One region of the Streptomyces sp. NBC_01429 genome, then DNA from elsewhere that is predicted to be linked to it. Evidence: riboswitches for the same ligand, from Rfam matches in the RefSeq annotation. Region 1 holds a riboswitch; each other region holds the start of a gene.
What was found. Region 1 has a riboswitch for cyclic di-AMP ahead of OG627_RS18670 (M23 family metallopeptidase). Riboswitches for the same ligand answer to the same signal wherever they lie in the genome.
Positions count from the first base shown of each region.

Region 2: it holds a riboswitch for cyclic di-AMP, as region 1 does, so the genes downstream of both, OG627_RS12505 (C40 family peptidase) here and OG627_RS18670 (M23 family metallopeptidase) in region 1, are expected to answer to the same signal.
Region 3: it holds a riboswitch for cyclic di-AMP, as region 1 does, so the genes downstream of both, OG627_RS07000 (LysM peptidoglycan-binding domain-containing protein) here and OG627_RS18670 (M23 family metallopeptidase) in region 1, are expected to answer to the same signal.
Region 4: it holds a riboswitch for cyclic di-AMP, as region 1 does, so the genes downstream of both, OG627_RS04280 (M23 family metallopeptidase) here and OG627_RS18670 (M23 family metallopeptidase) in region 1, are expected to answer to the same signal.

Region 1 covers NZ_CP109599.1:4,270,857-4,277,984, forward strand. The annotation lists gene OG627_RS18655 (PP2C family protein-serine/threonine phosphatase) at 1-490, shown strand, start outside; gene OG627_RS18660 (helix-turn-helix transcriptional regulator) at 560-1,405, opposite strand; gene OG627_RS18665 (SDR family oxidoreductase) at 1,642-2,406, shown strand; cyclic di-AMP (ydaO/yuaA leader) riboswitch at 2,660-2,816, shown strand; gene OG627_RS18670 (M23 family metallopeptidase) at 2,828-3,895, shown strand; gene OG627_RS18675 (hypothetical protein) at 3,885-4,901, opposite strand; gene OG627_RS18680 (aldo/keto reductase) at 5,322-6,266, shown strand; gene OG627_RS18685 (PrsW family intramembrane metalloprotease) at 6,411-7,128, opposite strand, start outside.
Region 2 covers NZ_CP109599.1:2,948,132-2,955,259, forward strand. The annotation lists gene OG627_RS12490 (esterase/lipase family protein) at 1-28, shown strand, start outside; gene OG627_RS12495 (M23 family metallopeptidase) at 282-2,078, shown strand; gene OG627_RS12500 (ATP-dependent DNA helicase) at 2,215-4,752, opposite strand; cyclic di-AMP (ydaO/yuaA leader) riboswitch at 5,058-5,233, shown strand; gene OG627_RS12505 (C40 family peptidase) at 5,232-6,533, shown strand; gene OG627_RS12510 (hypothetical protein) at 6,577-6,930, opposite strand.
Region 3 covers NZ_CP109599.1:1,702,433-1,709,560, reverse strand. The annotation lists gene OG627_RS07015 (galactitol-1-phosphate 5-dehydrogenase) at 1-858, opposite strand, end outside; gene OG627_RS07010 (substrate-binding domain-containing protein) at 927-1,925, opposite strand; gene OG627_RS07005 (hypothetical protein) at 2,266-2,592, opposite strand; cyclic di-AMP (ydaO/yuaA leader) riboswitch at 2,685-2,869, shown strand; gene OG627_RS07000 (LysM peptidoglycan-binding domain-containing protein) at 2,874-3,671, shown strand; gene OG627_RS06995 (nitrilase-related carbon-nitrogen hydrolase) at 3,740-4,666, opposite strand; gene OG627_RS06990 (LysR family transcriptional regulator) at 4,715-5,629, shown strand; gene OG627_RS06985 (sugar phosphate isomerase/epimerase family protein) at 5,726-6,592, opposite strand; gene OG627_RS06980 (Gfo/Idh/MocA family protein) at 6,589-7,128, opposite strand, start outside.
Region 4 covers NZ_CP109599.1:989,145-996,272, reverse strand. The annotation lists gene dxs (1-deoxy-D-xylulose-5-phosphate synthase) at 1-473, shown strand, start outside; gene OG627_RS04300 (aspartate aminotransferase family protein) at 470-1,864, shown strand; gene OG627_RS04295 (helix-turn-helix domain-containing protein) at 1,940-2,563, shown strand; gene OG627_RS04290 (DUF6126 family protein) at 2,731-2,850, shown strand; gene OG627_RS04285 (tyrosine-protein phosphatase) at 2,866-3,690, opposite strand; cyclic di-AMP (ydaO/yuaA leader) riboswitch at 4,140-4,302, shown strand; gene OG627_RS04280 (M23 family metallopeptidase) at 4,305-5,342, shown strand; gene OG627_RS04275 (SGNH/GDSL hydrolase family protein) at 5,528-6,352, shown strand; gene OG627_RS04270 (STM4011 family radical SAM protein) at 6,378-7,128, opposite strand, start outside.

The sequences.
Region 1 (7,128 bases):
GCGGGAGGGGACGCGGCGGGCCGGGGTCGATGTCTTCGAGGGGTTCACCACGGCCGTGCTCGCCGAGATCCCGCACGGCGAGGCAGTGGTGCGGCTGCTCAACCGCGGCCATCCCGAGCCGCTGCTCATATGCGGTGACGGGGGCGTAAGGATGCTGGTGCCGAGCGATCCCGCGCTCCCCCTCGGGATGAGCGAGCTGGGCTCGTGGCCCGACCGCGCCGAGCAGAACGCGTACCCCGACGGCGCGATGCTGCTCTTCTACACGGACGGACTCACCGAGGCGCGCGACCACGAGGGCGTCTTCTACGCGCCGCGCGACCGGCTCGACGGGCGGATCTTCCCGGGGCCCGACGAACTGCTCCAGGCGCTGATCGACGACGTACGGCTGCACACGGGCGGCGGGAGCCAGGACGACATGGCGCTGCTCGCCGTCAGCAGGCCCTCGCCGACGCAGCCGGAGCGGCGCAGGACGATGCCGATCGTCCCGTGAGGGCTGTTCTCCCGCGCGGCCGTTCTTCCGCGCGGCCGTTCTTCCGCGAGGTCGTCCTGGGGAAGGACGTCACGGGGGAGGGCGAACAGTGACCACGGGTTCGGTCGCCGGGAGTGCGGCGAGCAGGCGCAGCTTCTCGTCGCTCTCGCTGTCCTGGTCGGGGTAGTAGACGACGAGGATGACGTCGTCGATGGGGAGTTTGTCGCGGTGGAGCCGTAGTTCACCGACGACGGGGTGGTGGACGGTGGTGGTGCCTCCGTCGAGGCCGCGGACGTCGTGGCGGGCCCACAGGGTGCGGAACCGCTGGCTGGACAGGGCGAGTTCGCCGACGAGTTCGACGAACCGGGGGTTGTCGGTGTCGTCCCCGATGGTGGTGCGCAGAGCTGCGACGAAGCCGGCGGCGGCTTCTGCCCAGTCCTGGTGGAAGGCATGTTCCTCGGGGTCGAGGAGGAGGGAACGGAGCCGGTTCTGGCCGGGCCGCAGGCGCGGAGAGAGCGCGAGGGCCATGGGGTTGGAGGCCAGGACGTCGAAGGCGCGGCCTTCGACGAACGCGGGGATCCGGAGCTGGGCGAGGAGCTGGTGCACCCGTGCCGGTACGTGCTCGGGCCGCTTGCGGCGCGGCGCTCTGGGGCGCGCTCCCGCGAGGCCGAGCAGATACGTCCGCTCGACGTCGTCCAGCCGCAGGACGCGCGCGAGTGACGCGAGCACCTGGGGCGAGGGGTTCTTGTCGCGGCCACGCTCCAGGCGCAGGTAGTAATCGGCGCTGATTCCGGCGAGCAGGGCGACTTCCTCACGGCGCAGGCCGGGTACGCGGCGGTTGCCGCCGGGCGGGAGCCCTGCCTGCGCCGGGGAGACCAGCTCACGCCGGGCGCGGAGGTAGTCGCCGAGCCGGTTGCCGGATTCCGGATCCTTCATACCGACCACCGTAAGGCGGTGCGCGTGTCCCAGAGGGGGCCCTGGCAGGACCAGGGAAGACGGGGGCTCTGCCGCACCCGGCGGATTCCGTCAAGACTTGTGGCATCACTGCTTGAGAAGACAGAGAGCATCGCCGACGCCGTACGGCGTGCGTGGCGCCGCCGGCCTGACCGCCGCGGGCGCTTCCGCACCGCGGTGCTCCGAACCGCGGTGCTCCGAACCGAAGGGAAGACCTCATGGATCTCTCCGACCGTGCCGTTCTCGTCGTCGGCGGAACCTCGGGCATCGGCCGGGAACTGGCCCGGCGGTTCGCCGCGGCGGGCAGCACCGTGGCTGTCGGCGGTCGCGGCGCCGAGGCGCTCTCCGCACTCTCCGACGAGGGCTTCGGCACCTTCGCCGTGGACGTCACCGACGGTGCCTCCGTCGCACGCGCCCGTGACGCCGTACTCGCCGCGTACCCCGAGCTGGACACCGTGGTGACCATGTCGGGCGTCATGCTCCTGGAGGACCTGCGCGACCCGGCGCACTTCGAGGCGGCGCGTACGACGATCGACACCAACCTGGTCGGCACCATCCGCGTCATCGACGCCTTCACCCCGCACCTGCTCGAACGTGGCGCCGGCACCTTCGTCACCGTCACCTCCGGCATCGCCTTCCTGCCGTTCGCGCCCATGCCCACCTACGCCGCTTCAAAGGCCGGTGTGCACGCCTACTCCGAGGCACTGCGCGCGCAACTCGACGGCACCGGTGTCAGCGTCGTCGAGCTGGTCCCGCCGGCCGTCGCCGTGGCAGGACAGGAGAAGGCGAACCCGCGCGCGCTGCCAGTCGACGTTTTCGCCACCGAGGTCATGGGGCTGCTCGCGAGGAACCCCACCCCTGACGAGATCCTGGTCGAGGGCGTCCTCATGCACCGCTGGGCCGAGCGCGACGGCACCTACGACGACCTCGTCGCACAGCGCTCCCAGGCGCTGGACATGCTCCTCCCGGGCCGCAAGGGCTGACACTCCCTCATCCCGCAGGGAGTCGGCACGCTGTGTGATCGGCGCGTGCCCCTCCGCATAACAGGTGACACACCGTCAGAAACGCGCAGGCCCCGGATGACCGGTCAACTCGCCCGCTTGCGCGTTCTTGTGTCCCGGTGTGTCCGATGCGAAGTTGTTAACGATCATCGGGAACAGCTTGGAATAACGCCCTGGTCTCTATTAACGTTCGATAACGCAGCGCGGTTGTCCCAGCCGTCGCCAGAGATGGCACCGTGCGCACGCGCCGAATCCCGCAAGGGAACCGGGGAACCACCAATTGGGGTGAATCGGGAGCTTTCGCTGCCTTGCGCGGGCAGCGTGAACACCCGTAGGAGACCTTCCTGCTCCGAACCCGTCAGCTAACCCGGTAGGCGAGAAGGAAGGAAAGGAGCGCGCCCCAGTGGCGTCCAACAAGCCTGCCCTCGATGGGCCCGTAGCAACCGTCGCACCCGAGAACCACTCCTTCGGCCATGGCCGAGGTGAAGGCGGCGAGGCGGAGAGGGCCTGGGGGGAGTGGAATCCCACCGAGGAGACCGTCCGCCCCGTCCGCGGCAGGCACCGCGTCGCCAAGCAGCGCGGGCTCGCCCGCAGCTCCACGGTCCTCGGCGTGGGTGTCATCGCCGCCGTCGGCGCCGGAGGCATCGCCACGGCCCAGGACAAGCCCGCCGTCTCCATATCCCTGCCCGATGTCATCGCGGACAATCTTCCGGACGCCAAGTCCCTTCCGGGGATGGGCTCTTCCTCCACCGCCGAGAAGGACACCGCGTCGCAGGTCCTGGCGCAGGCCCCCCTCACCTCCGCCGGCCTGACGGTCGCGGACACCGAACAGGGCGCCACCGACGCCGGCGAGGCGCTCCGCGCCCGCATCCTCCAGCAGGCCGAGCAGCAGCAGGCCGAGGCCGACGCCACCCAGAAGGCCGCCACTGAGGCCGCCGCCGTGGTGGAGGCCGCCTCGCAGGCCAAGAAGCAGCAGACCGCGGCCGAGAAGGAGATCGCGGAGGCGAAGGCGAAGGCCGAGAAGGAGGCCAAGGCGAAGGCCGAGGCGGAACGCCTCGCCAAGCTGGCCGCCAGCTACGCCCTCCCCACCTCCTCGTACACGATCACCTCCACCTTCGGCCAGGCCGGTTCGCTCTGGTCCTCCGGCCAGCACACCGGCCTGGACTTCGCGGCCCCCACGGGCACGCCGGTCAAGGCCGTGCACAGCGGCACGGTCAAGTCGGCGGGCTGGTCGGGCTCGTACGGCTACCGCACCGTCCTGGAGCTGGATGACGGTACGGAGATCTGGTACGCCCACCAGTCCTCGATGACCGTCACGGCGGGCCAGAAGGTCTCCACCGGCGAGGTCATCGGCCGGGTCGGCGCCACGGGCAACGTGACCGGCCCCCACCTGCACCTTGAGGTCCACACGGCCGGTGGCGCGGGCATCGACCCGATGTCCTGGCTGAACGGCAAGGGCATCAACCCCTGACGGCTCCAGCCTCTGTTCCTGTTCCTGCCCCTGCTTCTGGTCCTGCTTCTGGTCCTGTTTCCGTCGCGGGGCGCAGCATGGCCGTACGGAGTTCGGCCACGCGGGCGCGGACGTGCTCGGGTGGCACAACTCCCGGCGGGGCGAACGGTTTTGTGTCTGCCGGGACGCCCCGGCAGACACGGCACAGGCCGTCCGGCAGCTGTCGGGGTTCGGCGGGGACGCCGCAGTCGGTGCACTCCATGATCCGGCGCGGGCGCGGCCGTTCCGCCGGGGCCGGTGGGAGCTTGGCGAGGAGCCGCGCCCGTACGAACCCGTAGGGCGCGGCCACCACGGGCGGTAATCCGGCGGTGAGCGCCTGGACGAGTTGGGCCTGCCCGGCGCCCCGTTCGAACCAGAGCCCGGCGTGCTCCTCCAGCGCCCGGCATTCCGGTTCGGAGAGGGTGAGCCGGGGGTCGATCCGGCCGAGCCGGGCGAGGACGTCGTACGCGGCGGTACGGGCCAGGAGGGAAGGCGGTTCCGGTTCTTCGGGCTCTTCCGGTTCTTCGGGCCGCACGGGGTCGGTGCGGTCGGCGGCGGGGTCGGTGAGAGCGTCGGCGGGGGTGTCGGCGGGGCTGTCCGAGCCCGAAGTGAACGCCTCCCACCAGGAGTTGTCGCGGGCCGCCCGCGACCAGAACGTACGCCAGACCCACCGCTGCTGCCCGTTCGCGCCGATGACCGCTTCGCGGTGCCGCCGCAGATGTCCGGCGCGGGACAGGTCGTTGAGCGCGGTCCGCAGGGCGCACTGGCCGTAGTCGGCGAGCTGCTTGGCGAGTGTCTTGACGGAGATGTCGGCGCCCTCGGGCAGCCGGTCGATGTACCCGGCGATGGCCGCTTCCCGCCTGGGCAGCTGTGCGAAGTCGTCAGCCCTGCGGGGGGATTGGGCGGGCGCGAGCCGTTTTCCGTAACCCGGACGGGCGTGGGGATGGTCGGTCGGGAGCGGGGCAGGGCTAAGCTGCGTGGACGCCATGGGGATCGCCTCTTTCGATCTTGATTGGTGAGGCCCCTGCCTGGTGTTCTGAGCACCTGCGGGGGCCGCATTACGTTTCGTTGCGGCGCACGCTACAGGCTCGGGCAGCGTGTGGCGAACCGGTCACCGAAAGTCATATTGGCTGGCCGGAGGGCGTGGCCGAGGCCCCGCAGTGGCGCTGGCGGGGGTGCTCGCGGGGGTGCCCGTGGGGGTGCTCGTGGGGGTGCTCGTGAGGAGGGTGGGAGGGTGGGTTGAACCTCACCACCCAATCCGTCAAAAAGCGGCTCGGGTCCCGAATCCCGAAGCTCACGGGACGATCATGCGCCCGGTATAGGGTGATATGTGTGCGCGAGGGGCGGCGCCTCCGGGCGGCGTCGAGCCTCGGGAATGAGGCGATCCTTTTCCGCGCTATAAGTAGGTATGACTCAATTGCGTACGCTCGGAACGTCCGCCCTCAAGGTCTACCCCCTCAACCTCGGCGGCAACGTCTTCGGCTGGACCGCCGACGAGACGGAGTCGTTCGCCGTACTCGACGGGTACACCGCCGTCGGCGGGAACTTCATCGACACCGCGGACACGTACACCTCCTGGATCCCGGGGCACGTGGGCGGTGAGTCCGAGACCGTCCTCGGGAAGTGGCTCGCCGCGCGCGGCAACCGTTCGGACGTCGTCCTCGCCACGAAGGTCGGCTCGCACCCCCGGTTCAAGGGGCTGTCGGCGGCCAACATCAAGGCCGCCGCCGAGGCGTCGCTGACCCGGCTGGGTACGGACTACATCGACCTCTACTACACGCACTTCGACGACGAGACCGTGCCCGTCGAGGAGATCATCACCGCTCTCGACCAGCTGGTACGGGAGGGCAAGGTGCGCGCCATCGCCGCCTCCAACATCAGCCCGGAGCGGCTGAACGCCTCGCTCGCCTTCTCGGAGCGCGCGGGGCTGGCCCGCTATGTGGCGCTCCAGCCGCACTACAACCTGGTCTCCCGCGACACCTACGAGGGCGCGCTCCAGGACACCGTGGCCGCACACGGGCTCTCCGCCGTCCCGTACTTCGGGCTCGCCTCAGGCTTCCTCACCGGTAAGTACCGGCCGGGCACGACCGTCGACAGCGCGCGGGCGGGCAACGCGGCGAAGTACCTGGAGAGCGACCGGGGCGTGCAGGTCCTCGCCGCCCTCGACCGCGTCGCCGAGGCGCACGGCGCCGAACTCGCGACCGTCGCCCTGGCCTGGCTCGCGGCCCAGCCGACCGTCGTCGCGCCGATCGCCTCCGCCCGCTCGACCGAGCAGCTCCCCGCGCTGCTCGCGGCGGCCGAGCTGAAGCTGACGGCCGAGGAACTGGCCGAACTGACGACCGCGTCCCAGTAAGTCGGTACGTCCCAGCAGCCGGTACGTCCGAGCAGCCGGTACAGGGCGGCAGTCGGTACGGGCCGGTAGTCGGTACGGGGCGGTAGTCGGTACCGGGGCACTCGTCGGTACGGGAGTACGGGGCAGCGAAGGAGGCCGGTCAGTTCAGTACTGGCGGTACGGGTTGTAGCCGTCGTAGTCGATGTACGGCGGCGGCGCCCACACCCGGCCGGTGGCCCGCGCCGCGTAGGTCAGCGCGGGCCCGGCTATCTCCCTGCGCTGCCACAGATGGTGCAGCAGCTCCCGTTCCCGCTCGGCGAAGTCCGCCCCCACCGCGCCGCGCTGGGCCCGGTGGCGCAGAAACGCCAGCGACGTCGCGAACGCCTCGTACTCCCCGACCGAACCGGCCGCCCTCGGCCCGAAGGTACGGCCCGCGAAGTCGCGCGCCATCCGGCGCGCCCGCATCGAGGACAGCGCGAGGGGCGCCGCCGGGTTGATCCACCCGGCCACCGCGTACGCGGGCAGCTCCCCGGCTATCGTGCGCAGCTCGCGCTGCCGGCTCCAGATCGCCAGCCAGGTCAGCAGGGCGAAGGCGGGCACCATGAACGCCGCGTACACCGCGTAGAAGCCGAGCGGGCCGAAGAGGTCCGCCGAGCCGTTCCACAGCGCGTGCATCCCCATCGCGAGCGCCAGACCGAGCAGCGGGAACGCGACCCGGCGGACCTTCCGGCGCCGGTCGGCCGTCGCCGCCAGCCCGAAGCCGATGCCCGTGAGCACGGTGAACAGCGGATGCGCGAAGGGCGACATCACGATCCGTACGAAGAAGGTCGCCGCGGTGACGGACCGGAGGCCCGAGTCACCGGTGTGCTGGTCCTCGCCGAAG
Region 2 (7,128 bases), 1.3 Mb from region 1:
CGCCGACGGATCCATATCGGTCGCCTGACCCGACAGCCCTCGCCCCGACGGCAGTTGCTCGAACATTTATCGAACGTAAGGCCAAAGCTGCGCCCACAGTTCCCCGAAACACGGCCGAATGACCGTTTCCGTGAACCACGAAACCCACGGAAGATTGTCGCCGTCGCATACCGCCGGGTACAGTCGCGGCCACTGCTTTCCTTCCGGGACCCTTCCGATCGATCCGATCACGAAGGGACCCCGGACACCCTGGTTCTGCTGCCGAGGCGAGAGAGAAGTTGGTGAACGACCAGCACGCCCACGCCGGGTACGCCGCACATGACGGTTACCAGAACGGCAGCTTCGCGACGGATCCGCTCTTCGGCAACCTTCCGGACGGCTCGGCCGGTTCGGGGGGACACACCGACCAGCCGGGCCACTCCGGTTACGAGAAGCCTTACGAGACGTCCGGCTACGAAACCTCCACGGCCCCCTCCGCTCCGTACGACACCGGCCAGTACGACTCCACGCAGTGGAGCACCGGCGCCCACGCGACCGTGGGGTACGACACCTACGGCACGCCTCAGTACGACACCAGCGGCCAGTGGGCCACCGTCAGCGCCGACACCTCGGGCAAGTGGGACGCGACCGCGTGGAACACCGCACCCGAGGCGCATCAGCCGAACGGGTCGGGCGCGGCCGGGCAGTTCGAGAACGCCCCCTTCGACAACGGGCAGTTCGAGAGCGGACAGTTCGACGCCCAGCGGTTCCAGAACGCCACGTTCGACAACACGCCGTTGGAGAACTCGTCGTTCGAGAACCCCGCGTACGGCTACGACACCGCGCATCAGGCGCAGGACCTGGGCCAGGGTCTCGACGCCGAGCGGTTCGGCAACGGCCCCTTCGAGTACGAGGCCACCGCCCAGTGGACGGCTCCCTCGTTCGACACCGGCGCGTACGAAGCCGCCTGGAACACGCCCGGGACGACGCACGAGTCCCACCAGGACACGGTCCTCGTGGCGGCAGTCGTACCGGAGCAGTACGGCGCGGACTCCTCGTACGAGGCGGATCCCGCCCAGCAGTACAGCCCGGGGGCCGACTTCGGCGCGCCGGGCCCCGAGCCTGAACGGGCGTACGACACGGAAGCCGACGCCGAACAGGCGTCAGCGGCCGACTCCGCCCATGGTCCCGACTCCGGCTTCGGATCAGGATCCGGCTCCGACTCCGGGGCCGAGGACACGCACGAACCCGAATCACTGCACATGGCGGCGACCATGACGGTCCCCGCCGTCAGCGTCACCCCCCGCCCGGTGGGCCGGGCCGGCGGCAGCGGAAGCGGTGGCCGAGGCCGCCGCCGCACCCCCGCCAAGCGCTCCGCACTCCTCACGATCGCCGTCCCGTCCGCCTGTGTGATGGGCGTCGCCGGTGTCGCGGCGGCCTCGGTCAGCGGCCTCAGCGGCGGCGAGGACAGCAAGGACGACAAGGCCACCACGGCCTCCGCGGCCGACACCGCCAGTCAGAAGCCCGCGGCCGCCGCCGCGGCCAACAAGAAGCTGGACACCCAGCTCGCCACCCTCAGCGCGGGAGCCCGCGACTTCGGCGACCGCGCCAGCCGTACGCAGGAGCGCATCGACCTCCAGGCCCGCCAGGAGGCGGACCGCAAGAAGCGCGAGGCGGAGGCGGCCCGCAAGGAAGCGGAACGCCCCAAGTTCGTGCTTCCCGTCTCGCAGCACGGGCTCAGCGCCTACTACGGCCAGGCCGGCGTCAACTGGATGTCCGTGCACACCGGAATCGACTTCCCGGTCTCGTACGGGACGCCGGTGATGGCCGCGACGGACGGCACCGTACGCACGCAGTACAACAGCGCCTACGGCAACATGGCCATCGTGACCTCGCCCGACGGCACCGAGACCTGGTACTGCCATCTCAGCAGCACCAAGATCCGGTCCGGCTCGGTCAAGGCCGGTGACGTGATCGCCTACTCGGGAAGCTCGGGCAACTCCACCGGACCGCACCTGCACTTCGAGGTACGGCCCGGCGGCGGCTCCGCGATCGACCCGCTGCCGTGGCTGCGCAGCCACGGCGTCGACCCGACCTGACGGGAACCCGGCCCGACGGGAGCGACGGCCGCCGCCGTTCCCGTCCGCTATCCGCCGCACCCATATACGTACGATCGGACCGAGGCCCCCTCTCAGGAGCGGGCCCCGGTCCGTTCTCGGCCGCGCGCGCCCGCGCCTACAGCTTCTCGACCGGCGCGTACCGCAGCAGCAGCCGCTTGGGCTTGGTGTCCCCGAAGTCGACCGTCACCTGCGCGTCCGCGCCCGTACCCGTCACCGCCATCACCGTGCCGAGGCCGAACTGGTCGTGTGTGACGCGGTCCCCGATGGCCAGGGAGATCACCGGCTTGTCGGTCGCACGCCGGGTGGCGAACCCCGTGGGACCGCCGGAGCGAGACCGCGCGGCGGCCGAGGACGACAGCGAGGACGTGATCCCGGACACCGGGCCCGCCGGGATCTGCGCGCCGGTCCGCTTCCACTCCAGATGCTCGCCCGGAATCTCCTCCAGGAACCGCGACGGCGGGTTGTAAGCGGGCTGCCCCCAGGCGCTGCGCATCGACGACCGCGTCAGATAGAGCCGTTCACGGGCGCGCGTGATGCCGACGTACGCGAGCCGCCGCTCCTCCTCCAGCTCCTTCGTCTGGCCCAGGGAACGCATGTGCGGGAAGACGCCGTCCTCCATGCCCGACAGGAACACCACCGGGAACTCCAGGCCCTTGGCGGTGTGCAGCGTCATCAGCGTGATGACCCCGGAGCCGTCCTCGTCCTCGTCGGGGATCTGGTCGGAGTCGGCCACGAGGGCCACCTTCTCCAGGAACTCGGCGAGAGTGGGAGGCCCGGCGGGCACGACGGCGGCGCCGTCGCCCTCGGTCTGTCCCTCTCCCCCGTCCTGTCCTTCGTCGTCCTGCCCCTCGTTCCGTCCCGCCGCCTGGCCGCGCTCCTGCTCGAACTCCAGCGCCACCGCCGCCAGTTCCTGGAGGTTCTCGATCCGCGTCTCGTCCTGCGGGTCCGTCGACGCCTGAAGCTCCGCCAGATAGCCGGTCCGTTCGAACACGGCCTCCAGGACCGTCGCGGGGCCCGCTCCCGACTCCACGATCGTGCGCAGGTCCTCCATCAGCGTGTTGAAGCGCTTGACGGCGTTGGCGGAGCGCGCCGCCATCCCGTACGCCTCGTCCACGCGCCGCAGCGCCTGCGGGAAGGTGATCTTCTCCCGGAGGGCGAGGGCGTCGATCATCGCCTCCGCGCGGTCCCCGATGCCGCGCTTGGGCACGTTGAGGATCCTGCGCAGCGGTACGTTGTCCTCCGGATTGGCCAGCACCCGCAGGTAGGCCAGGACGTCGCGGACCTCCTTGCGCTCGTAGAAGCGCACGCCGCCGACGACCTTGTACGGCAGGCCGACCCGGATGAAGATCTCCTCGAAGACACGCGACTGCGCGTTCGTCCGGTAGAAGACCGCTACGTCGCCCGCCCTGGCCTCGCCCGAGTCCGTCAGCCGGTCGATCTCGTCCGCGACGAACTGCGCCTCGTCGTGCTCCGTGTCCGCGACATAGCCGGTGATCCGGGCGCCGGCTCCGGCGTTCGTCCACAGGTTCTTCGGGCGGCGGCTCTCGTTGCGCTCGATGACCGCGTTGGCGGCGCTGAGGATCGTCTGCGTGGAGCGGTAGTTCTGCTCCAGGAGGATCGTGGTCGCGTCGGGGTAGTCCTCCTCGAACTGGAGGATGTTGCGGATCGTGGCGCCCCGGAAGGCGTAGATCGACTGGTCGGCGTCCCCGACCACGCACAGCTCGGCCGGGTGGTGTCCCTCGCCCGAGGGGCCCACCAGCTCGCGTACGAGCGTGTACTGCGCGTGGTTGGTGTCCTGGTACTCGTCCACCAGGACATGCCGGAAGCGCAGCCGGTAGTGCTCGGCGACGTCGGGGAACGCCTGGAGCAGATGGACGGTGGTCATGATGATGTCGTCGAAGTCCAGGGCGTTGGCCTCGCGCAGCCGCCCCTGGTACATCCGGTACGCCTCGGCGAGCATCTTCTCGAAGCCGTCGGCCGCCTGACCGGCGAAGGTCTCCTCGTCGATCAGCTCGTTCTTCAGGTTCGAGATCTTGGCGCTGAAGGACTTGGGCGGGTAGCGCTTGGGGTCGAGGTCCAGATCGCGGCAGACCAGGGCCATCAGGCGCTTGGAGTCGGCCGCGTCGTAGATCGAGAAGGACGAGGTGAAGCCGAGCCTCTTCGACTCCCGGCGCAGGATCCGCACGCAGGCGCTGTGGAAGGTCATGACCCACATGGCGTTGGCGCGCGGGCCGACGAGTTGCCCGACGCGCTCCTTCATCTCACCGGCGGCCTTGTTGGTGAAGGTGATCGCCAGTATCTGCCCGGGGTGGACGCTGCGGGTCCCCAGCAGATGCGCGATCCGGTGGGTCAGCACGCGCGTCTTGCCGGATCCGGCCCCGGCCACGATGAGCAGGGGCGATCCGGTGTGCACGACGGCGGCGCGCTGCTCGTCGTTCAGCCCGTCGAGCAGCGCGGCGGGATCGACGACCGAGCGCGGGGCGCCGTCGCGGTGGTACGGGTCCCGTGTCGGCGGCGCGTCGAACGCGCCCCCGAAGAGGTCGTCGGGCACCTGCTCCGGGGCGTGGTCGTCCGGCTCCTCGGGCGGCGGCGGGTGCCCGTCACCGGAGGGCTGGAGGTCCGCCAGGAAACTGTCGTCAAAGAGGCTGCTCATCGCCTTCCGAGTCTAGGCCGCCGCACTGACAGTCCGCGCCCGCCTCCCGAAGTCTCCGCGCCCGTGTGAGTTGCGCGACCCCGCCGAGCGGTGGACTCCGCACCCCCGCCGCACCTACGATCAAGCGATCAAGGAATTACCGAGCGTGACGCTATACCCTCCCTTGGCCCGCCTCGCACCTCACTCCCGCAAATGGTCACGAAAATGTTTCGGGCATATCGACCATCCACCTTCACATCAGCAGCACAATTTGGCTAGCGTGCTCGATCAGGCAGCCCGTATCCCCCAGGCGACCCACGCCAAGCGGGCGGCCCGCGCCGAATTCGGCCTTCCCGCAGGGAAGTTCGAAACCGGGGACCCACTCTGCACCACCGGGGTGAATCGGGCCGTACGCTTCCCCGTACGCACAAGGCCCGTAGGGCAGCCTTCCGTTCCGCCCGAACCCGACAGCTAACCCGGTAGGCGGTCCACGGAAGGAGATGCCGACCTTGGCGTCGCATCGCAAGTCGCGCACCCGTAGCGGCGTAGGCACCAACTCCCCTGCCGTCGGGGTCACCACGGCCGCCATCGCCTCGGTCACGCTGCTGTCGACGCAGGGCGCGGCCGCCGCGCCCGCCGAGCCGAACCCCTCGGTCGAAGAGGTACAGAAGAAGGTCGACGACCTGTACCGCCAGGCCGGGAGCGCGACGCAGCAGTACAACAAGGCGAAGACGGCCACGGCGAAGCAGAAGAGCACGGTCGACCGGGTACGCGACAACGTCGCCAAGAGCGCCGACAAGCTGAACGAGGCCCGCCGCACGCTCGGTTCGTACGCCGCCACGCAGTACCGCGAGGGCACCGTCGCGCCGACCGCCGCCCTGATCTTCGCGGACAGCCCGCAGTCGTTCCTGGAGCAGAAAGAGGTGACGGACCGGCTGGCCGAGCGCCGGCAGGGCGCCGTCGCGGACTTCCAGTCCCAGCAGGCCGACCTGGCGCGGCAGCGCGAGCGGGCCACCGAGAGCCTGGAGTCGCTCGCCGACTCGCAGACCTCGCTGCGCACCAGCAAGGAGACCGTCCAGAAGAAGCTGGCCGAGGCGCGCACGCTGCTGACAAGGCTGACCTCCGAGGAGCGGGCCCGGCTGGCCGCCCTGGAGCGCAAGAAGGAGGACGAGGCGCGGCGCGAGGCCGAGGCCAAGTCCAAGGCGGCTGCCCACGCCGCGGCGCGGGCAGCCGAGCGCGAGCGGCAGGAGCGCCAGGAACGGCGCGAGCGGCAGGAGCAGCCCTCCGCCGCCGGGCCCGAGTCCCCGGCCGCCACGGGCGCGGGTACGACGGGCACGGGTACGACGGGCACGGACGCCGGCGCCGGTACGGCAGGCGCTACGGGCAGCACCGCGGGCGGCGCCGCGGGAGGCGCCGCGGGAGGCACGCCCTCCTCGGCGGGCAGCGCGTACGCCACCAAGGCCGCGAAGGTGCTCGCCTTCGCCCGCGCGCAGATCGGCAAGCCGTACGTCTGGGGCGCCTCGGGCCCCAGCTCGTACGACTGCTCGGGGCTGACGCAGGCCGCGTGGAAGGTGGCCGGCGTGGAGCTGCCGCGCACCACCTGGGACCAGGCGAACACCGGCACCCGCGTCGCGACCGACGGCCTTCTCCCTGGCGATCTGGTCTTTTTCTACGACGACGTCAGCCACGTGGGCATCTACATCGGCGACGGCATGATGATCCACGCTCCCAAGCCGGGCGCGAACGTCCGCGAGGAATCGATCTACTACATGCCGATCCACGGCAGCGTCCGCCCGGCCTGACCGGCCGCTCCCGCGAGGACCTGGCCGACGGAACGCGCGTGGGTCAGGTCCAGAGCGTCGCGATGAGGATGTTGGCCACGGTCAGCCCGCCCACCGCGCCGAACAGCGGCTTCGGGGCGGTCTCCTCGTCGCGCTTCACATAGACGATGCCGAGGATCACGATCAGGACGGCCATCTTGACGCCGATCTTGATGTTGTTCAGCGTGTGGCCGTCGGCCTGGTTGAGGCCCACCAGCGCCATCCCGGTGATCAGCATCGTCAGCGCGCCGTGCAGCATCGCCGGGCTGAACCGGGCCGTTCCCGCGCTCATCGACTTCATCTGGGTGAGGAAGCCGCCGAGCAGCGAGGCTATGCCGATGATGTGCAGGGCGACAAAGAGATTGATCAGTACGTCCATGATTCGGAGCCTAGTGGCGCCCATATCAGCACTCTTCGGTAAGGCACCCCTCAGTCGCGATTCCGGTCACAGCACGGCCGCAGAGTGACGTAACCCCCGTAGCGTCCCGATCGCAAAGCGCTCGGGATTGGTCGGCTCCGGGCAATACCGTCCTGCCGAGGCCGGATCGTGATCTGGAGCCTTAGCGTCCTTCTCCAG
Region 3 (7,128 bases), 2.6 Mb from region 1:
GCCGTGCAGGGTGATCTCCCGGCGCAGGAAGTTGCTGAAGGTGGCCTTGGGCAGGACGACCGGGTCGTGCGGGATGCCGATGAAGACGGCCTGACCGTGCCGGGCGGCGAGCGTGACCGCCTGGTCGGCGGTGGCCGGCACCCCGGCGGACTCGATGATCACGTCGTACCCGTGGCCCGCGAGTTCGCCTGCGCGCTCCGGGGTGGCGGCGGTGTGGGTGGCGCCGGCCTCCAGGGCCATGGCCGCCTTCTGCTCGCTCACGTCGATGGAGAGCACCTCGCTCGCCCCGGCCAGCCGCGCCCACTGGATGGCGAACAGACCGATCGGTCCGGCGCCGACGACGGCGACCCGGTGGCCGGTGCGCAGTTTGGTGCGCCAGATGGCGTGCAGGGCGATGGCGGCCGGGTCGAGCATGGCGGCGGCGCGCGGGTCGAGGTCGGCGGGCAGGACCATCAGGTTGTCCTCGGGGACGGTGACGTACTCGGCGTAGGCGCCGGCGCGCCGGCTGCCGAAGTAGTCGTAGTCCTCGCAGAGGCTGAAGTGCCCCTGGGAGCAGGGGGTGCAGCGCCGGCAGGGGATCAGCGGCGGTACGGCGACGAGGTCGCCCTCCTTGACCGTGCCGGCCGCGGCGAGTTCGGCGCCGAGCGCCACGACATGGCCGGAGAACTCGTGGCCGCAGATCAGCGGGAGGTGGTAGGCGCCGCCCGGCCGCAGCATCCGGGGTATGTCCGAGCCGCAGACCCCGCAGGCGGCGACGCGGACGAGTGCTTCCCGGGGCGCGGGCTCCGGTACGGGAACCTCCTCGACGCGGATGTCGCCCGGGGCGTGCAGCAGGGCGGCTCGCATGGTCTGCGGCATGTTCGTATCGCTTTCTCGGACGGGGCCGGGCACACGGTCGGATCCGGCCCGTTGTGTGGGGTGCGGTGTCATTCCTTGCCCGCGAGGGCGAAGGTGGTGGCGCCGGTGTACGTGGCGGCGTTGGCGCGGTCGATCAGCCCGGTCCCGGCATCGACGGTGGCGGCGACCTTCTTGCCCGACTGGACGTCGAGCGCGGTGCTCACGGCGGTGGCGCCCAGGGAGATCGGGTCGTTGAGCGCGGTGGCGAGGTAGGGACCGTCGGCCGCGATGGACTTCACGGCCTCCATCAGACCGTCGACCCCGGCGACCCTGACGTCGGTGCGGTTGTTCTCCTTGAGCACCTGGAGCGCGCCGAGGGCCATGTCGTCGTTGTGCGCGTAGACGGCCTTGACGTCGGTGTTGGTCTGGAGGAGGTCCTGCATGGCGGTGACGGCCTTGGAGCGGATGTAGTCGCAGTAGGGGCCCGCCACGATCTTGATCTTCTTGTTGGCGGCCACCGCCTCGTGGAAGCCCGCGCTGCGGTCGCGGGCCACCGCGCCGCCCGCGTCGCCCTTGATCTCGATGACCTTGCCGCCCTGGGCGCCGAGCGCCTTGGCGACCTCGGCGCCGACGAGCCGGCCCATCTCCTTGTTGTCGCGGCCGACGTGGGCGGCCGCGCCCGAGGGCACCGGACGGTCGACGGTCACCACCGGGATGCCGGCGGCCGCGGCCGCGGCCAGGCCCGCCTTGACGCCCTTGGGGTCGACGGGGTTGATCAGCAGGACGTCGACGCCGCGGGTGATCAGGTCCTGGATGTCGTTGTTCTGCTTCGTCACGTCGTCACCGGCGTCGGCGAAGTTCAGCTTGGCCCCGGCCTTCTTGGCCGCCTGCTCGGCCCCGGTGCGCAGCTGCACGTAGAAGGGCGACTGCTGGGTCGCCTGGCTGAAGCCGATGGACAGGCCGCCCGCGGCCTTCTTGCCGCCGCTGCCGCTGTCCGTGCCACCGGGGGTGGTGGAGACGGAGCAGGCGGCCAGTGACGCAAGAGTGGATGTCGCGATAAAGATCCCGAAGATGCGCTTCATACGCATGTGGGCCTCCAGATGTGGTCCTGGCGAGGGACAGTAGGTCCGCGATTAACCTCCCGGCAACACATGCGTATTTTTTTGCTCTCATGAGCACGGACCCCCGCTGACCGGGAGCGATACACCGGACGCGCGGTGTGACGCGGGTCGTGTGACGGGTGGCGCGGCGGGTGGCGCGACGGGTGGAGTGGCGCGGGCGGCGCGATGCGGGCCGCCGGACCCGGCGACGAGGCGGGGCGGCAGGGCGGGGCGGGAGTGCCGGCCGGGCGCGGCGGGGTGCGTCGGTGCGGAGAACGCGAACAGGGCGCCCGCCTTTCCGGCGCGGCACGACGTTCCTGACGCCCTTTCAAAAAGCCGAACGCAGAATTGATGGCTCATCAGGACGGCTTATGATCTCGCTGATCTTTTCTTGGGCAAAGGGAAGTTGCCGCCAGAATTCTGTTGGTTGGCGGCGCGGGCCATCCTTGGCGATATGGGCGTTTTGGAGCTGTTGTCCCCGATGGCGATATGGGTGATATTCAGCATCTTGTTGTCTTCTGCGTGGTGTTGTGGGCGGGAAGATCCACTCGCTGCCGTGACATGCGTCACGTGGATGATCGTTCGGGGTGCGCGCGGTCTCGTTCACTTCGCTCACAGGAAAGGAGAGTTGAGGCGCCGCGAGGGTGAAAGTCATTTCTGATCTTCCCGGCTGCAATCTCCCCTCGTATTGCGGTGTGAATTCTGGACTTGTCTCTCCCGGGACTTCTCGCTTACGTTCTCGTCATTCCGGACAGAACGCCGAATCCTGCCGCTGCCCGGAAACCCACCTACTCACGTACGGCAGGAGCGGGGGACCCAGGTAAGTCGCCGGTTCAGAAGCTGGACCGGCTCGGGGTGAAGTCGCCGTCTGCGCGACCGGGCATCTCCTGCCCGAACCCGACAGCTCACCTCGCAGGCGACGGAGAGGAATGCGTCATGTCCGCAAAGGCCAAGCACCGTCGTCCCAGAACCGGCCCGCTCGCTCGTGGTGTCGTCGCCGTGAGCGCGGGGGGAGCCGTACTCGCGCTTCCGCTGCTGGCGGCGACCACCGCCCAGGCGGCGCCCTCGGCCGGATACGCCCCCGCCGGGACGGCGGCGGCCCCCGCCGGTGTCACGCGGCAGGCCCCCCTGACGTACTCCGTCGTCGCCGGTGACTCGCTGTCCAGGATCGCGAAGGCGCACTCCGTGACCGGCGGCTGGAAGAAGCTCTACGAGGACAACCGGAGCGCCATCGGAAGCAACCCGTCGCGCATCTTCCCCGGCCTCAAGCTGACCCTCGGTTCCACGGCGAAGGCCACCACGGCGAAGCCCTCCTCCGCGAAGGCCGCCACGACGAAGAGCGCCACGGCGAAGACCACCGACATCGCCACCCAGACCGTCGCCGACACCGCGCCGGCCGCGCTGAAGACGTACTCCAACAACCTCGACGGCTGGATCCGCGAGTCGCTGGACGTCATGGCCACGCACGGCATCCCCGGCTCGTACAACGGGATCTACCGCAACATCATGCGCGAGTCCTCGGGCAACCCGGCGGCCATCAACAACTGGGACTCCAACGCCGCCGCCGGCATCCCGTCCAAGGGGCTGCTCCAGGTCATCGATCCCACGTTCCAGGCGTACCACGTGCCCGGTACGTCGACGAACAGCTACGACCCGGTCGCCAACATCACCGCCGCGTGCAACTACGCAGCCGCCAGGTACGGCTCGATCGACAACGTGAACGGCCCCTACTGACGGTCCCCGCCGTGACGGCCGCCGCCCGGCCGCTCATGGACGCAGGCCCCTCATGGACGCCCGGCCCCTCATCGCTCCCCGGACAGGACGTCCCGCGCGGTCTCGTCCACGTCCAGGGTGAAGATGTCGGGCCGGGCGTAGTGCCCCGTCACATCCAGGTCGAACCGGCCCCGGGCGAGGTCGCCCAGGTCGAGTTCGGCGGTGAGGATGCCCTCCCCGTCCCGGAGCGGTCCCGCCAGGACCTCGCCCAGCGGCGAGACGATGGTGCTGCCGCCGCCGATCAGCACGGTGTCCGGCGCGTCGCCCTGTACGGGATGGACGTCGGCCGGCAGATCGGAGCGGCGCAGGTACTGGTTGGCGCTGAGCACGAAACAGCGCCCCTCCAGGGCCACATGGCACATGGTGGCCTGCCAGTTCTCCCGGTCGTCGACCGTCGGCGCGCACCAGATGTCGACGCCCTTGGCGTACATCGCCGCGCGGAACAGCGGCATGTAGTTCTCCCAGCAGATGGCCGCGCCCAGCCGGGCGCGGCCCGTCCGCACCACCGGCATCGTGGAGCCGTCGCCGGTGCCCCAGATCACCCGCTCGGCGGCGGTCGGCATCAGCTTGCGGTGCAGGCCGAGATACCCCTCCGGGCCGAAGAACAGGGCGACGCAGTGCAGCGTCGAACCGCGGCGCTCCACGGCGCCCACCACCGCGTGGACGCCCAGCTCGCCCGTGAGCGCGGCCAGCTCCGCCGTCTCGGGGCCGGGAACCCTGATGGCCGACTCGGCGTAGCGGCGGAACAGCTCCCGTCCCTCCGGGGTGCGGCTGCCGACGGTCACACCGAAGTCCAGCCCCTTCGGATAGCCGCCGAGGAACGCCTCGGGCAGCACGATGACCTCGGCTCCCCGGCCGGCCGCCTCGCGGATCAGCTCCCGGGCCCTGCCGAGATTCCCGGGTGTGTCGAAGAGCCGTGAGCCCGCCTGGACGACGGCTGCGGTCAGATGCGTCATACGGCGACGGTACGAAGCCCCTCGGCATCCGGCAAACTGATATCCACGATGATCGATATCTATGAAACCGAATTCAGGCGGGCGGATCTCAATCTGCTGATCGTGTTCGCGGCGCTGATGCGCGAGCGGAGCGTGACCCGCGCCGCCGCCGAGCTGCGGCTGAGCCAGGCGGCGGTCAGCGCCGCCCTCGGCAGGCTGCGACGCCTCTTCGGTGACGAGCTGTTCGTCCGGGTACGTACCGGTATGGAACCCACCCCGCGTGCCCATGAGATCGCCCGCACCACCGAACCGGCGCTGCGGATCCTGCACGGCGCCCTCACCGGCGCGGCACGGTTCGCCCCGGAGACCTCGGAGCGGACGTTCACTCTGGGCATGTCCGACGACATCGAGGCCCACCTCATGCCGCGACTGGTCGAGCGGGGGCGCGCCCACCCCGGTGTGCGGTTCGTGGCGCGCCAGGCCAACCGCACCGTGGTCGCCGACCTGCTCGACCGGGGCGAGATCGACCTCGCGGTCGCCGTCGCGCCGGCCCTCGGCTCCGTCCACCGCCAGGAGGAGCTGTTCACCTCCGGCTACGCCTGCCTCTTCGACGCCGGGCTGCTGGATCTCCCGGTACCGCTGACCCGCCGGGACTACCTCGCGCATCCGCACGTCCTGGTGTCGCACGACGGCCGCCGGGGCATCGTCGACGACCTGCTGGCCGCCCAGGGGCTGACCCGGCGGGTGGCCACAGCGACCACGCACTTCGCCGGAGCGGTGGTGATGCTGCGCTCCGTCCCCGCCCTCGCGACCGTCCCCCGGCACGCGGCGGAGGTCTTCGCCCGGATCGCGGGACTCACCGTCAGCCCGCCGCCGATCGCGATGCCGGAGTACGTCGTCTCCTCGGTGTGGCACGCCTCCCTGGCCGACGACCCCGCCCACACCTGGCTGCGGCGGACCGTACGGGAGTGTGCCGCGCCGTAGCCACGGCACACCGCCCCACACACCGTTCCGCCGCACACTCCGCTCCGCGGTCGCGGTACCCGCCGCGGTGTGAGGGCCCGTCACCCGGGCCCCGGCTCAGCGGACCAGCTCCTTCGTCACCCGCTCCAGCATGAACGCCGACGACTCCCGCGCCCGCTCCTCCCAGGCGAAGACGCACACCGTCGCGACTCCGTCGAACTCCAGCTCGCGCAGGGTGGAGAAGAAGGTGTTCCAGTCCACCTCGCCCTGCCCGATGTCCAGGTGCTGGTGGATACGGGCCGCCGTGCCGGGCGGGTTGAGGATGTAGCGCAGCCCCGAGGAACCCTTGTGGTTGAAGGTGTCGGCGATGTGCAGGTGCTGGAGCTTGTCGCCCGCGTACCGCAGCATCCTCCCGATGTCCGCGCCCGGGTCGGACCCGGACAGATGGAAGCTGTGCGGTGCGCAGTAAAGGTAGTTGACGTACGGCTTGTTGATGGCCCGTACGAGATCGACCGCCGGATCGTTCTCCTCGCAGAAGTCGTCCGGGTGCGCCTCCAGATTGAGCGCGATGCCCTCGCGCTCGAACTCCGGCAGCAGCTCCTCCATGGAGCGCCAGAAAGCGGCCTCGCTCTGCGCGGCGGCCTCCGGACGGCCGTTGAACTCCGAGTTCATCAGCGTGCAGCCGAGCTGCGCGGTGATCTCGATCATCCGCTTCCAGTAGCGGACGGCGGTCTGCCGCTCGGTCTCGTCCGGGCTGGACCACTTGTACAGCGGCAGCACACTCGACAGCCGCACGCCCGTCTCGTCCAGCGCGGACCTCAGCTCGGCCACCCGCTCGTCGTCGGCGCGCGGATGCAGGAAGAAGGGCATGAAGTCGTCGCGCGGGGACAGCTCGATGTACGAGTAGCCCAGATCGGCGACCGTGCGCACCATCTCCCTGATGGGCAGGGCACGCAGCATGTACGGGTCGAGGGCGATCTTCACCGGGCGTCCCCTCCGTAGAAGGCGGGGCGCTTCTCCAGCGCGTCGACCCGTACCGTCTCGCCGGACTCCAGGGATTCCACCAGGGCGTCCGTGATGACGGTCGCGGCGTAGCCGTCCCAGGCCGAGGGGCCGGTGGGCTCGGCGCCGCTCGCCACGGACCCGGCCCACTCGCGGAACTCGGTGTCGAAGGCGTCCCCGAACCGGCCCTTCCAGTCCTGGAGGACCGCGGTCGCGTTCCGGCCGCCGCCGCGGACCGCGACGGCCGCCGGGTCGGGCAGCCGGACCAGGCCCTCCTCGCCGACGGTCTCGCACTGGATGTCGTACCCGTACTGGCAGTTGACGAAGACCTCCAGGTCGATCCTGACCCCCTCGGCGGTCTCCATGAGCATGATCTGCGGGTCCTGGAGGTGCTCGTGGCGCTTGCGGGTCCTGCGCGGACGCAGCACCTGTACGGAGCGGATCTCGTCGTCCAGCAGCCAGCGCAGCACGTCGATCTCGTGGACGGCCGTGTCCTGCGCGGCCATCGCTGAGGTGTA
Region 4 (7,128 bases), 3.3 Mb from region 1:
TCGTACGGTTCGCCAAGGAATCGGCCGGCCGGCCGATCGAGGCCGTCGGACGGCTGGGCGGAATGGACGTGCTGCGCCGGGCGGAGGACGCCGAGGTGCTGCTCGTCTCGGTGGGCGCCCTCGCCCCCGTCTGTCTCGCGGCGGCCGAGCTGCTCGCCGAGCGCGGCGTCGGCTGCACCGTCGTGGACCCGCGCTGGGTCAAGCCCGTGGACGAACAGCTCGCGCCGCTGGCCGCCGGGCACCGGCTGGTCGCCGTGGTGGAGGACAACAGCCGCAGCGGCGGCGTGGGTTCGGCCGTGGGCCAGTCGCTGCGCGACGCCGGTGTGGACGTACCGCTGCGGACCTTCGGCATCCCCGAACAGTTCCTCGCCCACGGCAAGCGCGCCGAGGTACTCGCCGACATCGGGCTCACCCCGGTGGAGATCGCGGGACGGATCAGCGCGGCCCTAGGCCCCAAGGAGAACAAGGAATGACGACCGAGCCCAAGGGCTTCGACCTGCAAAGACTCCTCGCCGAGCGCGGCGCCGAGCGCTATGAGCTGCACACCAGGCATCTCAACCACCAGCTCCCGCGCATGCTGCACACCATCGGCTTCGACCGGGTCTACGAGCGGGCCGAGGGCGCCTACTTCTGGGACGAGGACGGCAACGACTACCTGGACATGCTGGCCGGCTTCGGCGTGATGGGCCTGGGCCGGCACCATCCCGTCGTACGCAAGGCCCTCCACGACGTCCTCGACGCCTCGCTCGCCGACCTCACCCGCTTCGACTGCCAGCCGCTGCCCGGCCTCCTCGCCGAAGAACTCCTCACCCACAGCCCCCATCTGGACCGGGTGTTCTTCGGCAACAGCGGCACGGAAGCCGTGGAGACGGCCCTCAAGTTCGCCCGGTACGCCACCGGCAGGCCCAGGATCCTCTACTGCGCCCACGCCTTCCACGGACTGACCACCGGCTCGCTGTCGGTCAACGGCGAGGACGGCTTCCGCGACGGATTCGCGCCACTGCTGCCCGACACGGCGATTCCCATGGGCGATCTCGACGCGCTGGAAAGGGAGTTGAAGCGGGGCGACGTCGCCGGATTCGTGGTCGAGCCGATCCAGGGCAAAGGCGTGCACGCGGCGCCGCCCGGCTTTCTGCGCGCCGCCCAGGAGCTGCTGCACCGCCACAAGGCACTGCTCATCGTGGACGAGGTGCAGACCGGTCTCGGCAGGACCGGCGACTTCTACGCGTACCAGCACGAGGAGGGCGTCGAGCCGGACCTCGTCTGCGTGGCGAAGGCGCTCTCCGGCGGCTATGTGCCGGTCGGCGCGACCCTCGGCAAGGACTGGATCTTCAGACGCGTCTACTCCTCGATGGACCGGGTCCTGGTCCACTCGGCCAGCTTCGGCTCGAACGCCCAGGCCATGGCGGCGGGGCTGGCCGTCCTCGCCGTGATGGAGGACGAGGGGACCGTGGCGAACGCGCGCGTCACCGGTGATCTGCTCAGGACCCGGCTGGCCGCGCTCGTCGACCGCTACGAGCTGCTGCACGAGGTACGCGGCCGGGGTCTGATGATCGGCATCGAGTTCGGCCGTCCCGACTCGATCAGGCTGCGCGGCCGGTGGACCATGCTCCAGGCCGCCCGCAAGGGACTCTTCGCGCAGATGGTGGTCGTACCGCTGCTCCAGAAGCACCGGATCCTCACCCAGGTCTCCGGCGACCATCTGGAAGTGATCAAGCTGATTCCGCCGCTGACCATCGGGGAACGGGAGGTCGACCGCTTCGTGGACGCCTTCACGGCCGTGATGGACGACGCCCACGGCGGCGGCGGGCTCATGTGGGATTTCGGGAAGACACTGGTGAAGCAGGCGGTCGCCAACAGGTAGCCGCCGACCGACGCGACGTTTTGCCTCTGAGGCAAGGGATTTGCCTCAGAGGAAAGATGCTGGCGCAATGGAGGTATGAGCACACCTCCCGCCGGAGAGCCGCCCGACGACCCCACCGACCAGCTGCCCGACGTCGCACCCCGCCTGCGCGAGCTGCGCCGGGGCCGACGGCTCACCCTGGAGGCGGCGGCCCGGCGGGCGGGGCTCTCGCCCGCCCATCTGTCCCGGCTGGAGACGGGGCGCCGCCAGCCTTCGCTGCCCATGCTGCTCGGGCTGGCCCGTATCTACGGTACGACCGTCTCCGAACTCCTCGGGGAGCTGCCGTCGGAACGCGATCCCATAGTCCGGGCCGCCCGGATGGAGCCCGTGGCGGCCGACGGCTGGACGTACCACCAGGCCGGAGCGCCCGGCAGAGCCATGCAGCCGCTGCGGCTCCAGGTGCCGTACGGGGTGCAGGGCGACCTCGTCCGCGTACACCCGGGGGAGGAGTGGCTCTACGTCCTCGACGGGCCGCTGCGGCTGAGCCTCGGGGATGCCGCGCATGTGCTCGGCCCCGGGGACAGCGCGCACTTCGACTCGCTCACCCCGCACCGGATCGCCGCGGCCGGTCCCGGGGGGACCGAGCTGCTCTTCGTCCACACCCTGCTGCAGAGCCCCGCCGCCGAGCTGTGCTTCGGCGGCGAGGTTCATCGCCGCTGACCTGCCGAGAGAGGTCCGCCACCATGCCGGAGACAGAGAAGACCGTGCCCACCACCGAAGCCGCCGGACCCGCCGAGCCCGCGGAACCCGCCGAACCGGAGGCGGCGCCGGACACCGTGCCGGACCGAGCGCCGGACCGAGCGCCGGACCGGGTGCCCGATCGGGTGATGGACGAGGAGAAGACGTTCCCCATGGGGCTGGTCATCCGGCTCTTCGCCTATCTGGTGGCGGGCCATGTCCTCGCCTTCTTCCTCTATCTGCTCTTCACCCTGGGAGCCAAGGGGTAGCGGGCCGGGGCGCCGTCAGCCGTTGCCGCCGCCTTCTTCGAGGAGCCGGTCGCGCAGCCGCTCGCGCGTCTCGGGGGCGAGCCCGAGCCCCTCGGTCAGATAGCGCTCGGTGGTTCCCCAGGTCTTCTCGATGCTCTCGAACGCGGCGGCGAGGTACTCGGCGCGGGCGTCGAAGAGCGGACCGAGCAGCTCCATCACCTCCGGGGAGGTCCCGGCCGGGGAGCTGTCGCTGCGGCGCACCCGGTAGCGGCGGTGCGGATCGTTGGACATCAGGTAGTCGGCCTCGATCGCGTCGGGCTCGACCCCGACCGCCAGCAGGGTCACCGCGATGGAGAGCCCGGCGCGGTCCTTGCCCGCAGCGCAGTGCATGAGCGCGGGGACGGCTTCCTCGGCGAGCGCGTGCAGCACCCGGCTGTGCTCGGCGGTGCGCTCCGTGATGATCGTCCGGTACGAGCCGATCATCCGGGCCGCGGCTTTCCCCTCGGCGAGCAGCGAGCGCAACTGGTCGAGATCGCCGTCCCGGACCATCCGCCAGAACTCCGCGCCGTCGGCCGGGTCGGAGAGCGGGATGTTCACGTGGCGCACACCGGGCAGCTCGACATCCGAGCCGTCCAGCCTCAGATCGGCGGAGTTGCGGAAGTCGAACACCGTGTGCAGCCCGAGGCCGGCGAGGTACGCCGCGTCGGCGGCGGTGGCGTGGGCGAGGTGGCCGCTGCGGAAGAGGACGCCGCCGCGCACCCGCCTGCCGTCCGTGGTCGGCAGGCCGCCCACGTCGCGGAAGTTGCGCACAGCGGACAGCTGGGGTTCTGCCGACGGGACTTGCGGAAGCTGCTGCGTCACGGCGTGCTCCTCCGTGTCTGCCGCCGGCGCGGCTCGCCGACGAAGTCGACTCCTGACCCTACGACATCCGTTCGGGAGTGATCGGAGGTATCGGGTCCGGCGGGACAGGATTCAGATGCCCACCAATCGGACATCGCACGAGGTCGAATATCGCCCTAATAGGGATCTATCCGTATTGCGATGTTATGTATAACCTGCCCTGTTAGCAGGGGAGATGAGAGGTCGCGGGTGAGCAGGATCATATCCGTGACGTTGCGTGGTGACGGTGGGAAGGGGGAGCGCCACCTCGTAAGGGAACCGAAGATCCGTAGTCCACGCAGGGTGACGGGTGGTGCTCGGTGATATTCGAGTGACGGGCCGTGGCTCAAAACAGCCGCTTGTTCCGGCCGTCCGACTCGCTTACGTTCACCCTCAATCCGGACGGAACGCCGAATCCTGCCGCCGACCGGACCACACATCCACCCATCCACGTGTGGCAGGAGCGGGGGACCCAGGTAGTACGCCGATCCGGACACTCCGGAGCGGCTAGGGGTGAAGTCGCGCACCACGCGCGACCGGGCAGCTCCAGCCCGAACCCGACAGCTCACCTCGTAGGCGCCGGAGAGGAACGCACCATGCCCGCCAAGGGTAAGCACCGCCGCCCCAAGGCCAATCCGTTCTCGCGCGGATTCATCGTCGCCGGTACGGGGAGCGCCGCCATCGCGCTGCCGCTCATCGGCGCCACCGGTGCGCACGCGGCCCAGCAGGGCGCCGCACCCGCCGCCGCGCCGCAGGCGGCCCCCGCCACGACGCACACCGCGCCGAGCCTGCCGCTCGCCGCGCAGCAGTCCGCCGTGACCCGGACGACCGCGACGCAGACCGCCGCGCAGGCGACCGCGACGACGAAGAAGACCAAGGTCTACTCCGTGGTCTCCGGCGACTATCTGTCCAAGATCGCGGCGGAGCAGCGGGTACGGGGCGGCTGGCAGCAGCTGTACGAGGACAACCGCCAGGCCATAGGCGGCGACCCCGGGCTGATCCACCCCGGTCTGAAGCTGAGCATCGGCGCGCGGGCGGCCTCGGCGCCGTCCACCACGTCGAGCGGCGCGGCCGAGGCGCCGGCGAAGTCCTCCGGCACCGGCTCCACGGCGCCCAAGTCCTCGGCGCCGAAGTCCACCGCGCCCAAGTCGTCCGGCACCGGCTCCAGCGCTTCCGCGGGCACGTCCACCGGCACCTCCGCCTCCAACACGGCCACGCAGACCACCGGGGCCGGCTTCACCAAGCCCGTCGACGCGTCGATCGGCACCTCCTACCGCGCGGCGGGCGGCAGCTGGTCCAGCGGCTACCACACGGGCGTGGACTTCATCGCCTCGTCGGGCTCCACGGTCAAGGCGATCGGCGCGGGCACCGTCGTGTCGGCCGGATGGGGCGGCTCGTACGGCAACCAGGTCGTCATCCGGCACAGCGACGGCAAGTACTCGCAGTACGCCCACCTGTCGGCCCTGTCCGTCTCCGTCGGCCAGAGCCTCTCCGCCGGGCAGCAGATCGGCCTCTCCGGCGCTACCGGCAACGTCACGGGACCGCACCTGCACTTCGAGGTCCGCACCGGCCCCGACTACGGCTCGGACATCGACCCGATCGCCTACCTCCGCTCGCAGGGCGTCACCGTCTGACCCGTCCGTCCCGACGGCATCCGCCACCCGGCCCGTCACGGCCGTCGCCCGGTACCTCGTACCGGGCGGCGGCCGTTTCCGGCTATTCCCGGTTGGGGGAAACTTGACCGATGGTGTTTCTCACCCCTGGTCAACCCCTCCTTACGGTCGCGTAGGTCACATCCCCGGGTGAAGGATGTCTCGCTGTGGCAAACGATTCGAGAACAAGAAGAAATGATGTGTTCGGGTCGTACGCGGCGATCGGCGACAGTTTCACGGAAGGCGTCGGCGACCCGGGACCCGACGGTCTGTTCGTCGGCTGGGCGGACCGGCTCGCGGTCCTCCTCGCCGACCAACTCCCGCACACCGGTACGACGGTGGACACCGCGCACGGGGACTTCCGCTACGCCAACCTCGCCGTACGCGGCCGACTCCTCGACCAGGTCGTCGAGGAGCAGATTCCCCGGGCGAGGGCTCTCGCCCCGGACCTGGTGACCTTCTGCGCGGGCGGCAACGACATCATCCGTCCCGGCACCGACCCCGACGAGGTGGCCGAACGCTTCGAGCGGGCCGTCGCCGACCTCACCGAAGCCGTCGGCACCGTCGTGCTGGCCACCGGCTTCGACACCCGTGGCGTCCCCGTACTGCGCCATCTGCGCGGCAAGATCGCCACGTTCAACCTCCACACCCGGTCCATCGCCGACCGTTACGGCTGCTCCGTGCTGGACCTCTGGTCCCTCAAGTCGGTCCAGGACAGGCGGGCCTGGGACGGCGACCGGCTGCATCTGTCGCCCGAGGGGCACACCCGGGTCGCGCTGCGCGCCGCCCAGGTGCTCGGGGTCGACGTCCCCGCTGACCCGGACCAGGCATGGCCCCCGCTGCCCCCGCGCGGCACCCTGGAGGAGCGGCGCGACGACATCCACTGGGCGCGCGAGTATCTGGTCCCCTGGATCGGACGCAGGCTGCGCGGCGAGTCCTCCGGCGACCACGTGGAGGCGAAACGGCCCGATCTTCTGCCCCTCGAACACTGAGGCGACGGGAGCCCGGTGGCCCCCGTCACGTCGAGCCGGTCGGGGACAGGGATATGGCGGGAGTGGGGGCGGGGGCGGGGACGCGCTCCAGCACTCCGCCGGCGAAGACGTCGTACAGCGGCAGCGTCTCCAGGTGCACATAGCCGATGTGGCAGTCGCACACCGCCAGCGGGCACTCCCGCGGCGCCAGCGCCCGCCGGTACGAGCCGTCGTACAGATTGCCCAGCTCGGCGGGGACGAAGTGGCAGCGCCGCACCGTGCCCGCGCCGTCCACCGAGATCACCGACTCGCCCGTCCGGCAGGGCAGACCGGCCGAGCGGTGCGGATGGCGGCTGTACGGGAAGAGCGGATCGAGGTCCGTCCAGCGGGCGGCCTCCTCGTCCGTGTACGTGTGCCCCTCGGCCGCGTTGATCCAGAGATAGACGTGCGCGGGCAGCTCGGCGCGCAGCCTGCGGGCGGGCTCCAGATGCTCGTCGAGGCCGACGACCCCCACGCTGAACCGGATGCCCAGACGCGCCAGTTCACGGGCCTTCGTGAGGAACCGGTCGTACGGCGTCTGCCCCGGGTGGTACGTGCACCACAGCGCGAGCTTCTCGGGGTCGGCGTCCGCCAGCCAGTCGGTGCGGCAGCTCAGATTCGTCTGGATCGCCACCCGGCGCAGGTGCGGCAGGTGCGACAACTCGGTGAGCGTCCGCCGGTACCAGGACCGGACCAGGCCCTCGCCCCAGGGGGTGAACAGCACCGACAGCCGGTCGTCGGTGGGCCGTGAGGCCCAG